Regions from separate parts of the Streptomyces sp. NA04227 genome, predicted to be linked through region 1. Evidence: riboswitches for the same ligand, from Rfam matches in the RefSeq annotation. Region 1 holds a riboswitch; the other holds the start of a gene.

Region 1 (7,624 bases):
TACTCGGGCACCCGCCCCGGCCCGGCCGCCTGGTCCCGCCGCCACTGGGCGTAGCGGACGGATTCGGCGAGTGCGCGTACGGCTCGTTCGGCGGCGGGATAGGCCGGGATACGGGCGGCTCGGGTGCCGGGCGGGGGTGGGGTTGCCGGGGCCGCGGCGCCGGGGGTGGGCGGGCTCTGCGGCGGGGGTGGCGTCACGGTCGGTTCCCCTGTCGGCGCCTCGGTCGGCGGCCTGGACGGTGCGGCGGGGCCGGACTGGGTGGCGGGCGCGGGCTGGGCAGCGGGCCCGGACTGGGCGGACGAGGCGGACACTGGCTTGGGCGCGGTGCTGGTCGCCGCGGACAGAGCCCGGGCCAGACCGCCGAGTTCGAGGTGGACTACGAGTACGGGCTTGTCCGGGAACTCTGCGGCCGCGGCGCGCAGGACCTGGGCCAGTGCCTCGTCGCCCGCGCCGTCCTCGCCGACCGCGGGGATCGCGGTGACCACCACGGAGTCGCACAGCTCGTCCGCGAGCGCCCCGCGCAGGGCGCGGTGGAAGTCGGCGGGTGTGGCCTCGGTGGTGAGGTCGAGGGGCCGCAGCGGGCGCAGACCCTCGGAGAGACAGGCGTCGTAGCTGAGCAGTCCGAGCGACTCGGAGTTGCCGAGGATGGCCACGCGCGGACCGCCCGGCAGCGGCTGGCCCGCCAACAGCAGTCCCACGTCGACCAGTTCGGTGATGGTGTCGACGCGGATCACCCCGGCCTGCCGCAGCAGCGCCGAGACGGTCGCGTAGGGCAGGCGGCTGGCGCGCACCTCGTGGCCGAGCGGGGCGACCCCGCTGTGCCGTGCGCCCTGCACCACGACCAGCGGCTTGGCGGCGGCGGTGCGGCGGGCGAGGCGGGTGAACTTCCGCGGGTTGCCGAGGGATTCGAGGTACATCAGCGCGACGTCGGTGTCCGGGTCCTCGTACCAGTACTGCACAAGGTCGTTGCCCGAGACATCGGCCCTGTTGCCCGCCGAGACGAAAGTCGAGACACCGGTCAGACCGGTCACGCCGCCACCACGCCGATGCAGGCTGGAGAGCAGGGCGATGCCGATGGCGCCGGACTGCGCGAACATGCCGATCCGGCCGGGCCGCGGCAGTTCGGGAGCCAGCGAGGCGTTCAGCATGACCTCGGGCGCGGTGTTGATGACCCCGAAGGTGTTCGGCCCGATCAGCCGCATCCCGTACGAGCGTGCCTGGCGCAGGAGTTCACGCTGGCGTTCGCGTCCGGCGGGGCCGCTCTCGGCGTACCCGGCGGAGAGTACGACCAGGCCCTGCACACCGTGTTCCCCGCATTCGGCGACGACCTCGGGGACCTGTGGGGCGGGTACGGAGATCACCGCCAGGTCGACCGGTTCGCCGATCTCGCTCAGGCTCCGGTGGGCGGGGACCCCGTCGAGCTCGTGCTGCTGCGGGTCGAGAGCGCGGTTCACGGCGTGCACGCGGCCCTTGTAGCCGACGGCGAGCAGGTTGCCGAGCACGGTGCGGCCGACGCCGCCCGGCCTGCGGCCCACCCCGATGACCGCCACCGAGCCGGGGCGCAGCAGCCGTTGCACGGAGCGGGCCTCGGCGCGCTGTTCGCGGCCCCACTGCACGGCGAGCGAGGCCTCGGTGGGCTCCAGGTCGAAGGCCAGCCGTACGACGCCGTCCTCGAAGCTGCGCTCCTGCTGGTAACCGGCGTCCGTGAACACCTTGATCATCTTGGAGTTGGCGGGCAGCACCTCGGCGACGAAACGGCGGATGCCGCGTTCGCGTGCGACGGCCGCGATGTGTTCGAGCAGCGCCGAGGCGACTCCGCGGCCCTGGTGCGCGTCCTGGACCAGGAAGGCGACCTCGGCCTCGTCGGCGGGCGCGGAGGCGGGGCGGCCGGTCGAGTCGATCCGGTCGTAGCGCACGGTCGCGATGAACTCGCCGCCCACGGTGGCCGCGAGCCCCACCCGGTCCACGTAGTCGTGGTGCGTGAAGCGGTGCACGTCCCGTGCCGAGAGCCGCGGGTAGGGCGCGAAGAAGCGGTAGTACTTCGACTCGTCCGAGACCTGCTCGTAGAAGCTGACCAGGCGGTCGGCGTCCTCGGTGGTGATGGGTCTGATGCGCGCGGTTCCCCCGTCGCGCAGCACCACGTCAGCTTCCCAGTGGTCGGGGTAGATGTGCCGGTCCGACGGCGTCTGCATGGCCCCAGCGTAAGGGTCATCCGCCTGCGGCGACCCGTGCGCGCGGGTGCGGGTGCGGGCGGGGGGCGCGGTCCGCCGCCGCACCGCCCACCCGTCCTCCTGTGGCGGACGCGGCGGGTGCGCCACACTGGGTTGGGAGTCGAGCGGAGCTGAACGTACTCACGGAGGGCGGCACGGATGGCTGAGCGTCGCGTCAGGATCGGCTGGCCGCAGGGGCTGCACGCCCGTCCCGCGTCCGTCTTCGTACGGGCGGCCGCCGCGTCGGGGGTACCGGTGCGGGTGGCCAAGGGCGAGGGTGCCCCGGTGAACGCCGCGTCGATGCTGGCGGTGCTCGGGCTCGGGGCGATGGGCGGCGAGGAGATCGTGCTCAGCTCGGACGTCGAGGGGTCCGAGCAGGCTCTGGACCGGCTGGCGCAGCTGGTCGCGGAGGGCCTCGACGAACTGCCCGAGACGGTCTGACGGCCCGCCCGGTCACCGGCCGGATTTCCGGGTACGGATTCCCGCAGCACTTTCCGCGACTTTCGGGCACGCCGGGCCACCTGTTCGCGAGAATTAGGCGCGAACAGGTCGAGGGAAAAGCAGCATGCGTACGCACTTTGGCCGGTTCTCCACCACCGCCAAGGCCACGTATTCCCTTCGGTAAATCACTGTGGACAGCACAAGAAAAGCTGCAGGGAAATTGGCTATTCTTTGTATACGGTAGCGATGTTAATCAGGAGAGCTCGCCGTGTTTACGGCATGTTGCGAACTCCTCACGCGGGAGCGGTCCGGCGCGAACTTCAGCCGGTGGAAAGGCGCGGTCCGCTCACCGTGCAGGGCGGTCAGCGATCGGGCGCGCTCGGCGTCCCCGCGGGCCACGGCGTCGACGATGGCGCCGCGCTCGGCCCAGGAGTCGGCGGGCCGCCGCGGCGCCTCGATCGTGTACATCCAGGAGATCTTGTGCCGGAGCTGGGTCAGCAGTGCGATGAGCCCGGGGCTGTCGGAGGCCTGCGCGAGCGTCTCGTGGAACCAGCCGCCCAGTGAGCGCAGATCCTCGCTGTGCCCTCGTACGGACCGCTCCTGCCCCAGCCTGACCAGGCCCCGCAGCACCTTGAGATGGGATTCCGTGCGGCGCTGGGCGGCGCGGGCTGCGGCGAGCGGTTCCAGGGCGGTACGGATGTCGAGCAGGTCGGCGGCCTCCTGCTCGGTCGGCTCGGCGACACAGGCCCCGGCGTGCCTGCGGGTGAGCACGAAGCCCTCGGCCTCCAGGGTGCGCAGGGCCTCGCGCACCGGCACCCGGGAGACCCCGTAACGCCGGGCGAGGACTTCTTCCGTGAGGCGCCCGCCCCGCTCGTGGACCCCCGAGACGATGTCGTCCCGGATCGCCGTGCACACCGAATGCGCGGGAATGCGCATGACCGGACCTCCGCATTGATCCGCGCGAAACACTCTGCTTTGTCGCGCGCGCCGCTCACCGGCACGCGTTAGACGACTCTATTGCAGTGTGACTTGATTTCCGACGGCGAAGGGGAATCCGGGGATATTTTTTGGACAACACAAAAGCCCTCGGCGGGCAGGCCGAGGGCTTTCGTGGCATTTCGCACCGAGGTGCGCTCCCGGCCGGGAGCGGCGCCTCAGAGATTCACGCCGTGGGAGCGCAGATAGGCGACGGGGTCGATGTCCGAGCCGTAGTCCTCACCGGTGCGCGCCTCGAAGTGCAGGTGCGGCCCGGTGGTGTTGCCGGTCGCACCGGCGAGTCCGATCTGCTGACCGGGCGTCACCGACTGCCCCACCGCGACCCCGATCGAGGACAGGTGGCCGTACTGCGTGTACGTCCCGTCGTGCATCCGGATCACCACCTCGTTGCCGTAGGCGCCGCCCCAGCCCGTGCTGACGACGGTGCCGCGGCCGACGGCCCGGACCGAGGTGCCGGAGGCGGCGTGGAAGTCGACGCCGGTGTGGCTGCCGGAGGACCACATGCCACCACCGGCGCCGTACGAGGTGGAGACGTACGAGCCCTCGACGGGCAGGACGAAGGCGTTGAGGCGGCGGCGCTCCGCGGCACGTGCCGCGCGCTCCTTGGCAGCCCGCTCGGCGCGTGCCTTGCGCTTGGCCTCCTCGGCGCGGCGCTCGGCCAGTTCGGCGGCCTTCTTCTTGGCGGCCTCGGCAGCGGCGGCGGCCTCCTGGGCCTCGGCCTGAGCCTCGATCCGCTCGGCGAGAGAGGTGCCGACCCGGTCGATGGCTATCGCCCCGGCCAGTCCACTCTGCTCGACGGACTCCTCGGCGGCCCCGGCGGGTGCCGCGAGACCGCCGAGCACCCCGGCGGTGGTGAGTGCGGCGACACCGGCCGCGGTGGCGGACGTCCTGGTGAGGCGGCTCGGTCTGCGGTGTCTCCCGCGGGCACGGGTGATCGCCATGGGTGTGGCTGGTCCCTTCCTTCCCTCTCGCCTACCGGGTTAGCTGACGGGTTCGGAGCAGGAAGTCTCCTACGGACGCCCGCGAGGGCGGCCGATTCACCCCAGGAACTGAACTCCCGGACCGCGAAGGGCCCTTGGAGGCGGGTCCCCGGCTCCCCCGGCTCGCGCCTTCGGGGGACTCGGCGATGACTGTCCGGTGCCGCGGATGCGGCGCGCACATGACGAACAGCCGGAAGGACGCTAAGCGGGAGAGGTGGTGCGACCAAACCGATTCGGTCTTTTGTCGCCCATCACACAGGACATAGCGGTGCGTTCACCAGAAACCAGACAGCGAACGGCCCCGGTGGCGGTGCCGACACCGGGGCCGTTCGCTGCCGGCCCACGGACCGGCGACCGGTCCTACTGGCCGGTGACCACCGTCACTTCACCGATGCCGAGCGCACGCACCGGCTCCTCGATCTCGGCCGCGTCGCCCACCAGGACAGTGACGAGCCGGTCGACCGGGAAGGCGTTGACCACGGCCGCGGTCGACTCCACGGTGCCCGTCGCGGCGAGCTGCTGGTAGAGCTGCCCCTGGAAGTCGTCGGGCAGTTCCTGCTCCACCTGGTCGGCGAGCGTCCCGGCGACGGCGCCCGCCGTCTCGTACTTCAGCGGGGCGACACCGACCAGGTTCTGTACGGCCACATCGCGCTCCGCGTCGGTGAGACCGTCCGCCGCGAGGGTGCGCAGCACCTTCCAGAGGTCCTCCAGGGCGGGGCCGGTGGAGGCGGTGTCCACGGAACCGGAGATGGCGAGCATCGCCGCACCCGAGCCGTCCTGCGCGGAGCGCAGCACCTGGCTGAAGGCACGCACGCCGTAGGTGTAGCCCTTCTCCTCCCGCAGCACCCGGTCCAGCCGGGAGGTCAGGGTGCCGCCCAGGCAGTAGGTGCCGAGCACCTGGGCGGGCCAGACCCGGTCGTGGCGGTCCGCGCCGACCCGGCCGATCAAAAGCTGGGTCTGCACCGCGCCGGGACGGTCCACGATGACGACCCGGCCGGTGTCGTCGGCGGTGACCGGCGAGGGGCTGCCGGTCACCGCGGCACCGCCGGTCCAGGCGCCGATCGTGTCGCCGAGCAGCGCGTCGAGGTCGATGCCCGCGATGTCGCCCACGACCACGACGGTGGCCGCCGCGGGACGCACGTACTTCTCGTAGAAGGCGCGCACGGCGGCCGAGTCGATCGCCGCCACCGTCTCCTCGGTGCCCTGCCGGGGCCGGGACATCCGGGACTCGGCGGGGAAGAGCTGCTTCGACAGCTCCTTGGCCGCGCGGCGGGCCGGGTTGGCCGACTCGTGCGGGATCTCGTCGAGCCGGTTGCGTACGAGACGCTCGATCTCGCTGTCGGCGAACGCGGGGGCGCGCAGCGCGTCGGCGAGCAGCCCGAGCGCCTTGGCGAGCCGGGAGGCGGGGACTTCGAGCGACAGCCGCACACCGGGGTGGTCGGCGTGCGCGTCGAGCGTGGCGCCGCAGCGCTCCAGCTCGGCCGCGAACTCCTCCGCGGAGTGCTTGTCGGTGCCCTCCGAGAAGGCGCGGGCCATGATGGTGGCGACTCCGTCGAGCCCGGCGGGTTCGGCCTCCAGCGGGCTGTCGAGGAGCACCTCCACGGCCACGACCTGCTGGCCCGGGCGGTGGCAGCGCAGCACGGTGGCGCCGTTGTCGAGCCGCCCGCGCTCCGGGGCGGGGAAGGCCCACGGCTTGGCGTCGCCTGCGGTGGGCTGCGGGTGGAACTTCATCATGGCGTTCACTTCGCCGTCTCCTCGTCCTCGGTACCGGCGGCGTCCTGGTCGGCCTCGGCGTCCTCGGCCGCGACGGGCTCGTACACGAGGACGGCCCGGTTGTCCGTACGCAGCCGTGCCTTGGCCACCTCCCGCACTTCCTCCGCGGTGATGTCGAGCACCCGCTGCACGGCGGTCAGGGCGAGCTGCGGGTCACCGAACAGGACGGCGTAGCGGCACAGTTCGTCCGCGCGGCCCGCCACGGTGCCGAGCCGGTCCAGCCACTCGCGCTCCAACTGCGCCTGCGCGCGCTCCATTTCCTCCGCGGTGGGGCCCTCCGCGGCGAACCGGGCGAGCTCCTCGTCCACGGCCGCCTCGATGTCGGGCACCTCCACATCGGCGGAGGTCTTCACGTCCAGCCAGCCCAGCGAGGGCGCACCGGCCAGCCTGAGCAGACCGAAACCGGCGGCGACGGCCGTACGGTCGCGGCGCACAAGGCGGTTGTACAGGCGCGAGGACTCGCCTCCGCCGAGCACCGTGAGGGCCAGGTCGGCGGCGTCGCAGGCGCGGCTGCCGTCCTCCGGCAGCCGGTAGGCGGCCATCAGCGCGCGCGCCGGGACCTCCTCCTCGACGACCTCGCGCAGTTGCTCGCCGATGGTCTCCGGCAGCTCACCGCTGCGCGGCGCGGGCTTGCCGTCGTGCCCCGGGATCGAACCGAAGTACTTCTCGATCCAGGCCAGCGTCTGCTCGGGGTCGATGTCACCGACGACCGAAAGCACCGCGTTGTTCGGCGCGTAGTAGGTCCGGAAGAAGGACTGCGCGTCCTCCAGCGTCGCCGCGTCCAGGTCCGACATCGAACCGATCGGCGTGTGGTGGTACGGGTGCCCGTCCGGGTAGGCGAGCGCGGTCAGACGCTCGAAGGCCGTGCCGTAGGGGACGTTGTCGTACCGCTGGCGGCGCTCGTTCTTCACCACGTCGCGCTGGTTGTCCAACGACTGCAGGTCGAGCGCGTCCAGGAGCGAACCCATCCGGTCCGCCTCCAGCCACAGGGCGAGTTCGAGCTGGTGGGTGGGCATCGTCTCGAAGTAGTTGGTGCGCTCGAAGCTGGTGGTGCCGTTCAGCGAGCCGCCCGCGCCCTGCACGAGTTCGAAGTGCCCGTTGCCCTGCACCTGTCCGGAGCCCTGGAACATCAGGTGCTCGAAAAGGTGCGCGAGGCCGGTCCGGCCCGGGACCTCGTGGCGGGAGCCGACGTCGTACCAGAGGCAGACCGCGGCTACCGGAGTC
Region 2 (7,624 bases), 2.2 Mb from region 1:
GGACCTCCGCGGCAGCACCGTCTCGGTGATCATCACCAGGCGTGGCCAGTCCGCCTACTGCCTGGCGGGCCGGGACGGCACCGGCACCGTCGTCCCCGTCGATCCGCCCACCCCCGTACGCGACACGGGCGTCACCCTGGACACCTTCGACTCCAGCGGCGACGGTTCCGCACGCTTCGCCTACGCCATCGGGTCCGTGGGTGCGGAGGTGAAGAGCGTGACCCTCCATGCCGACGGACGCACCGTCAAGGCGACAGTGGGGCAGATCCCCTCCCTGCCGTACGGCCGCTGGAGCGCCTGGTGGCCCAGCACGGGCGAGGACGGCCCGGTGACCCTCACCCTCACCCTCGCCGACGGCACCACTCGCACCCTCGGCGCGGACCGGCTGTGACCCGGCCCCGGGGCACGGCCGCCCCCACATAGGCCCGCCCCCAACAGCCCCACCACCCCACGCCCCATCGCGCCCCCCGCCACCCCCTCGTTAGGGTCGGACCGTGGCCACTCCCCCGTACGCGCAGCCGCCGGGCGAGCCGTCCCGTACCCCGCCCGGTGCGATGTCCGGCGGGGCGGTGCGGCACGCGCGCTGGTGGCAGCGGCGGGGGGTGCGGCTGGGGGCGGCCGGGGCGGTTCTGCTGGTGTCGGGGCTGGTGATTCTGGCGCTGGTGCGCGAACAGACGGGCACCGAGGGGTTCCTGGTCGGGCTCGGGCTCGCGGTGGTGCCGGTGCCGTTGCTGTTCGCCGCGTTCCGGTGGCTGGACCGGGTGCAGCCGGGGCCCTGGCGGGACCTGGTGTTCGCCTTCGGCTGGGGCGCCGGTGCCGCCGCGCTGATCGCGATCCTGGCGAACAGTTTCGCGGCCCGCTGGATAGCCACGACCACCGCCGACCCCGAGAGTGCCGACACTCTGGCCGCCACGGTGATAGCCCCGGTGGTCGAGGAGTCGGCGAAGGCCCTGGCCGTACTCCTCGTCTTCCTGTTCCGACGACAGCACTTCACCGGGCTCGTCGACGGTGTGGTCATCGCCGGTCTCACCGCCTCCGGCTTCGCCTTCACCGAGAACATCCTCTACCTCGGCAACGCCTTCGGCACCGACCGGATCAGCGGCGACTCGGGGCTCGCCTCGGTCACCGCCGCGACCTTCTTCGTACGGATCGTGATGTCGCCGTTCGCGCATCCGCTGTTCACGGTGCTCACCGGCATCGGCTTCGGGCTCGCCGCGTTCAGCGCCGAACGGCACCGGCTGCGCCGCACCCTGCTGCCGCTCGCCGGACTGCTGCTCGCCATGGCGGTGCACGCCGGATGGAACGGCTCCGCCGCGCTCGGCCCGCTCGGCTTCTTCGCTGTCTACGCGCTGTTCATGCTGCCCGCCTTCGCCCTGCTCACCTGGCTCGCCGTCTGGCAGCGACAGCGCGAACTGCGCACCGTACGCGAGGAACTGCCCGCCTACGCCGCCGCCGGATGGCTCAGCGCCCCGGAGCCGTACGCCCTCGGCTCGATGCGCGCCCGCACCCTGGCCCGCGAGTACGCGGCGCACGCGCTCGACAAGGCGGCCGCCCGTACCGTCGCCGACTACGCGCACCGGGCCACCGCCCTGGCACTGCTGCGCAGACGCGGCCGCCGGGGCCGTGCGAACGCCGACTTCGTGACCCGGGAACGCGAACTCCTCGAAAGCCTGTGGCGCGGCCGCCGGGTCGCCGCCCCCGCCCTCGCCTACGCCGCTCACCTCACGGCCCCGCAGCCGCCGCCCGTCCCGTACCCGGCACACGGCTGGGGCCCGCACGGCCGCCCGCCGCCGGGCCTCCCGCACCGGCCGTACGCCAACTGGCCCCAGCAGCAGACCGGCCCGCACCGCCCGCCGCCCCAGCACCCCTACGCGTACCACCCGCCCGGCACCCCGGCCCCGACCCCGGCCCCGGCCCCTCCGCCGACGCACCACGCCGCGCCCAACTGGCCACCGCGACAACGGCATTGGTGACCCCGGGCGCCGTGGGGCACCGCAACGACAACGGCACCCCACGGCGTGAGTACGCCATGAGGTGCCGTGTGCCGTGTACGTGTGCTTCGGCGCATCCGCCGCAGCGGGTGTCTCAGGGGTTGAGTCCCTTGGACTGGAGCCAGCCCAGCGGGTCGATGCCGGTGCCGCCCGGGGTGTGGACCTCGACGTGCAGGTGCGGGCCGGAGGAGTTGCCGGTCGAGCCGACGCGGCCGATGACGTCGCCGGTGGTGACCTGCTGGCCGACGCTGACGCTCATCGAGGACTGGTGGCAGTACCAGATCTCGGTGCCGTCCTCGAGTTCCAGGACCGTGCGGTAGCCGTAGGCGCCGGACCAGCCGGCCTCCTTGACGGTGCCGGAGTGCACGGCCTTGACCGGGGTGCCGGTCGGGGCGGCGAAGTCGAGGCCGGTGTGGTAGCCGGAGGACCACATCGAACCGGCGTCGCCGAAGTGCGAGGTGAGGGTGTACGAGGAGGTCGGCAGCGAGTAGCTGCGGGCCAGCTTGGCCAGGCGCTCGGCCTCGGCCTTGCGGCGGGCCTCCTCCTCGGCCGCCTTCTTGGCGGCCTCGGCCTTGGCGTCGGCTTCCGCCTTCGCCTTGCTCTGCTGCTCGGCCGCCTCCTCGGCGGCCTTCTTCGCCGCGGCCTGCTCGGCGGCCTGCTGCGCGGCGCTCGCGGCGGCGTCCTCCTGCTGCTCGGCCTGCTGGAGGATGCGGTTGCGGAGGTTCTCACCGGCCTCGGGCGAGACGCCACGGGCAGCGGTGCTCAGCGGGGCCGCGGCGGCCGGGTCGGCGGCCGCTTCCTCGGAGCCGGAGACCAGCGAGCCCACGCCGGGCAGGGACTTGGCCTCGGGCAGGGAGTCGGTGACCTTCGCGACGTCCGGGACGGATATCTGCACCGCGGGCTTGCCGCCCTGTGCGGTCGCGATGCCGCCCGCGCCCACGGCGGCGATGACACCGACACCGAGGACCGTGGAGCTGCGCGCGAGGCCGCCCCGCTGCTTGATGACGCGGTGTCTGCCGCGTACCGGGCGGACGGACTCGGCGGTGGGATTCCACTCCCCGGCTTGCGGGAGGGGCTCCTCGAAGCCGTAGTCCTCGTCACTGGGCAAGTAACCGGTGCGGGTGGCAGGGCCGTTGGACGCCACGGAGGCGTGCTCCTTTCCTTCCTTCTCGCCTACCGGGTTAGCTGACGGGTTCGGAGCAGGAAGGTCTCCTACCGTCGCCCCTCGAAGGAAAGGCGACCGATTCACCCCAAAAAGGTGGTTCCCCGGCTCCCTTGCGGGATTAGGCGCATGAGCACGGAGCCGACCCTTGTGACGGCTGTGACGACCGCGCTGCGTTATCGAACGTTAATAGACCCGGACCCCGTATTCCAAGAGTTCCCCGTGATCCTTGACGTCGGCGCAAGAAATTTTGCGGACATAAGGGTGCCGCATGGGGCGAGTTGGACGCGATTTTCGCCAACTTCCCAAACCCACAATCTCCTGACGGTGTGTCAGTTGTTATTCAGTGGCATCGCCCACTCACCGAAAGTCACTCCGCGTCCCCGCCACGGAGTCGTCGGCCCCTGTGTCGTCGGGCGGCGCCGTGACCGGGCGCCGCACCGCGAGCAGCGCCATGTCGTCCGTCGCGCCGCCGTCGGTGTGCCGGACCACTTCCTTCACCAGAGTGGCCAGCAGCACGCCCGGCGCCGGGAACACCCGCCCCTCCAGACGGGACACCGGGTCGTAGAAGACGCCGTCCGCGTTGCGTGCTTCAAGGAGTCCGTCGGTGTGGAAGAGCAGGGTGGCGCCGAGCGGGAAGTCGATCTCCTGGACACGGTCGGCGCCCGCGCCGCCGAGCTCGGCCAGGCCGATCGGCAGCGCGGCCCGGTCCGCCGTGAGGACGCGCAGCCCGCCGTCGCCGTCGAGCAGCAGCGGCCCGGGGTGCCCCCGGTTGAGCAGCCGTACCACCCGGCCCTCGTGCACGATCTCGGCGAGCACGGCGGTGGTGAAGTCCTCGAAGCCGTCGATGCCGCTGCGCAGTGCGGCCTCCCGGGCCAGGGCGTGTTCCAGGCGGCGGGCCACCGCCTCCAGGGTGACCTCCTGTTCGGCGGCCTCCCGGAAGGTGCCGATGAGCACGGCCACGGTCGCCACCGCGCCCATGCCCTTGCCGCGCACATCGCCGACGATCATCCGTACGCCGTAGGGGGTGTCCTGCACCGCGTACAGGTCGCCGCCGATGAACGCGCCCTCCTGCGCCGCCTCGTAGCGCACCGCGATCTGGAGTCCGTCCAGACGCTCGGGCGGCTCCGGCAGTACGGCGCGCTGGGCGGCCTCGGCGATCTCGCGGGCCGAGGCGAGCTGCGCGCCGCCGCGCTGGACGGCCCGGTTCACCAGGAGGGAGAGGACGGAGACGGTCACCACGGTGACCACCTCGGTCCGGCCCTCGATGTTGGAGAAGTGCTCCTGGTAGTTCCGCAGGGCGAGCACGGCCGCACAGGCGAGGGCGGAGATGGCCAGGGTGCCGCGTCTGCTGTAGAGGGGGGCGGCGATCAGCGGCGCGGCCGAGAACATCGGCAGGGCGCTGTACACCGGCGGCGTGAGGGCGTCGTAGACGGTGCCGAGCACGATCAGGAGGACGGGCAGGGCGCGGACGAACAGCTGGGACATCGAGCGGCGGGGCGGGTGCACACCGGGGTCGGCGTTGGCTCCGTGGGAGACCGCGTACGGGACCCGCTCCTCGTCCCGACCGCCTGGGTTCCCCACTACGCGGCTCCCGCCGTCTCGACGACCGCGCGGCGGCCGGGCCAACAGAACACTTTCAGCGTTTCCCGGAAGCCCGGCAGAGACGACCGGGCGGGGCCCGGACGGGTGTACGGCCCGAGGCGGGCACGGCACGGCGCGACAGAGCACTGCACGGCACCGCGATGCGGTGCACCGCACGGCACGAAAAACACCGAGGGCCGGAATCCGTTTCCGGGTTCCGGCCCTCGGCCTTCAGTAGCGGGGACAGGATTTGAACCTGCGACCTCTGGGTTATGAGCCCAGCGAGCTACCGAGCTGCTCCACCCCGCGTCGTTGAAATGAAGTCTACGCCATCAAAGGGGGTGCCTCGTACCGATTAACGAGCGGCGGCGTCCGGAGCCCGTTCGGAGTCCGTTCGGAGCCCGTGCGGAGCGCCACGGCCGGGCCCGGAAGAAGGTGTCCCGGGAGCCCCGTCGGCCGGTGTCCCGAGAGCCCGTCGGCCGGTGGCACGCACCCCCTCGGATCGGCGCGAGCGCAGTGGGGAGTGCGAGCCGGAGTGCGCGCCGCACACGCCGTGTGAAGTCCGCACACGCATCACCGCGCGCACGCACCCTTCCCCGCGCCGCCGAACACGCTTGAACTGGATGAGCACCGTGCGGGAAGACGGACCCGCGCGGAAGGGGGCCGTCGGCCACCCCCTGCCCTCGGCCGGCGGTCCCCGGGAGGGTCCCTCCCTCTCCGGTGCCGTCGTCGGCACTCACCGCCGCCGACACCCGCCGTCGACACGCACCGCCGACCCGAGTACGAGGTCCCGCTCTTGTGGACGGTCACAAACCCCGCCGAAAACTCTGGAGGCCGAACCAAAGCCCTTTCCGGCGCGTCGGCGCAGTCTGGTGTCGGCCGGACCACGGGGGTTGTGCGGAGTACACGCGAAGTACAGGACGCGTGCACTGCGCCCCCGGCCCGGTGGGAGTGCCCCCTCAGGTACTCCGAAGCCGACCGAAGGACCTCTCGCCATGAGCCGCATCACCTCGCTCGCCTGCCGTCTCGCCGCAGCCGGTGTGGCCCTGGCCGCCACCGGTGCGCTGACCACCGGCACGGCACAGGCCACCGAACAGCCACAGCAGTACCCCGTCGGCGGGGTGGGCACGGCGCTGCTGAACTACGCGCTGACACCCGACAAGGTCGCCGGCGCCAACGACTGGAACTGCAAGCCGAGCGACGAGCACCGCAAGCCGGTGGTCCTGGTGCACGGCACCTTCTTCAACACGGGCGCCAACTGGGTCGCGCTCTCCCCCATGCTCGCCAATAAGGGCTACTGCGTCTTCGCCTTCAACTACGGCATGCACCCCCTGTCCCTGAACCGCGTGGGCGGTCTGAAGTCGGTCGCCGACTCCGGCAAGCAGATGCGGGCCTTCGTCGACAAGGTGCTCGCGGCCACCGGGGCGAAGGAGGTCGACGTGGTCGGCCACTCGCAGGGCGGCCTGGTCGCGAACTACTACCTCAAGCGGCTCGGCGGGGCCGACAAGGTCGACGTCAACATCGGCATGGCGCCCAGCAACCACGGCACCGACGTGAGCGGTCTGGTCACCCTCGCCGAGAAGCTGCGCCTGCTCGGCTTCGCCACCGGGCTGCTCGACTTCGCGGAGATGCGGGGCCTGACCGACCAGGCCGTGGACTCCGACTTCCAGAAGGACCTCTTCGGCGACGGCGACACGGTCCCGGGCGTGCGCTACGTCGTCCTGTCCACCGAGCGCGACTGGGTCACCACCCCGTACACGAACAACTTCCTCAAGGGCGACAAGGTCGAGAACATCACCATCCAGGACCAGTGCCCGAGCGACCCGGTCTCGCACATCGGCCTGTTCAACGACAGCCCGACCCTGCAGAACGTACTGAACGAACTCGGCCCGGACGTAAAGGACTTCAAGGCCGAGTGCAAGGACTACGGGCTGCCCCTCTGAGCAGCCACGCGGGTTCGCCCGTCGAACGGGCGTCGCGCCAGGGCCCGTTCACCCGGCTCCCCGCGGGTGAACGGATCCTGCGCGAACGCCTGTGCCCTGCGGGATTCCTGCGAATCCTGGCGTGCCGCCCTCCGCTCCGGATCCTTGACCCGGCAAGGTACCGGCACACAGACACCTACGGACACAACGAGAGCAGCGCACGGCCCGCGCGGTCCGGACAACAGCGGACGGACTCGGCGCCACACCGCGGGCGGGCGGCGGAGGCGGGTCGATGAGCCAGTTCGGCGACTACCAGCAGGAGATCTACCTGAACGGCCTCGGCGGCGTACAGCCGTCGTTCCCGTTCACCCACGCCGAGCTGGAGTCCGCGGCGGAGGCGGTGCTGCCGCGCTCGGTCTGGTCCTACGTGGCGGGCGGCGCCGGTGACGAGTTCACCCAGCGCGCCAACGTACGGGCCTTTGAACGCTGGGGCCTGGTCCCGCGGATGTTCGTGGGCGCGGCCCAACGCGATCTGTCCGTCGACCTGTTCGGCCTGCGGATGCCTTCGCCGCTGTTCCTGGCGCCGATCGGCGTGATCGGGCTGTGCGCACAGGACGGGCACGGCGACGTGGCCACCGCGCGGGCGTCCGAGCTGACCGGAGTACCGATGGTCGCCTCCACGCTCTCGGTGGACCCGATGGAACGGGTCGCCGAGGAACTCGTGGACACCCCCGGCTTCTTCCAGCTCTACACGCCCACCGACAAGGACCTCGCGGAGAACCTGGTGCGGCGGGCCGAACTCGCCGGGTTCCGGGGCATCGTGGTCACCCTGGACACGTGGATCACCGGCTGGCGCCCACGCGACCTGAGCACCTCCAACTTCCCCCAGCTGCGCGGCCACTGCCTGGCCAACTACACGGCCGACCCGGTGTTCCGCGCCCTGCTCGCCCGCAGCCCCGAGGAGG

What was found. Region 1 has a riboswitch for cyclic di-AMP ahead of HUT18_RS27805 (M23 family metallopeptidase). Riboswitches for the same ligand answer to the same signal wherever they lie in the genome.
Positions count from the first base shown of each region.
Region 2: linked by a shared signal. The riboswitch ahead of HUT18_RS18770 (M23 family metallopeptidase) and the one ahead of HUT18_RS27805 (M23 family metallopeptidase) in region 1 are both predicted to bind cyclic di-AMP.

Region 1 is NZ_CP054918.1:6,551,514-6,559,137, reverse strand. Features, by position in the region: gene HUT18_RS27820 (bifunctional GNAT family N-acetyltransferase/acetate--CoA ligase family protein) at 1-2,192, opposite strand, end outside; gene HUT18_RS27815 (HPr family phosphocarrier protein) at 2,370-2,651, shown strand; gene HUT18_RS27810 (GntR family transcriptional regulator) at 2,901-3,587, opposite strand; gene HUT18_RS27805 (M23 family metallopeptidase) at 3,806-4,588, opposite strand; cyclic di-AMP (ydaO/yuaA leader) riboswitch at 4,602-4,783, opposite strand; gene HUT18_RS27800 (pitrilysin family protein) at 4,988-6,358, opposite strand; gene HUT18_RS27795 (pitrilysin family protein) at 6,367-7,624, opposite strand, start outside.
Region 2 is NZ_CP054918.1:4,398,515-4,406,138, reverse strand. Features, by position in the region: gene HUT18_RS18780 (hypothetical protein) at 1-391, shown strand, start outside; gene HUT18_RS18775 (PrsW family glutamic-type intramembrane protease) at 555-1,973, shown strand; gene HUT18_RS18770 (M23 family metallopeptidase) at 2,086-3,135, opposite strand; cyclic di-AMP (ydaO/yuaA leader) riboswitch at 3,147-3,291, opposite strand; gene HUT18_RS18765 (PP2C family protein-serine/threonine phosphatase) at 3,514-4,641, opposite strand; tRNA gene HUT18_RS18760 (tRNA-Met) at 4,973-5,046, opposite strand; gene HUT18_RS18755 (triacylglycerol lipase) at 5,733-6,680, shown strand; gene HUT18_RS18750 (alpha-hydroxy-acid oxidizing protein) at 6,952-7,624, shown strand, end outside.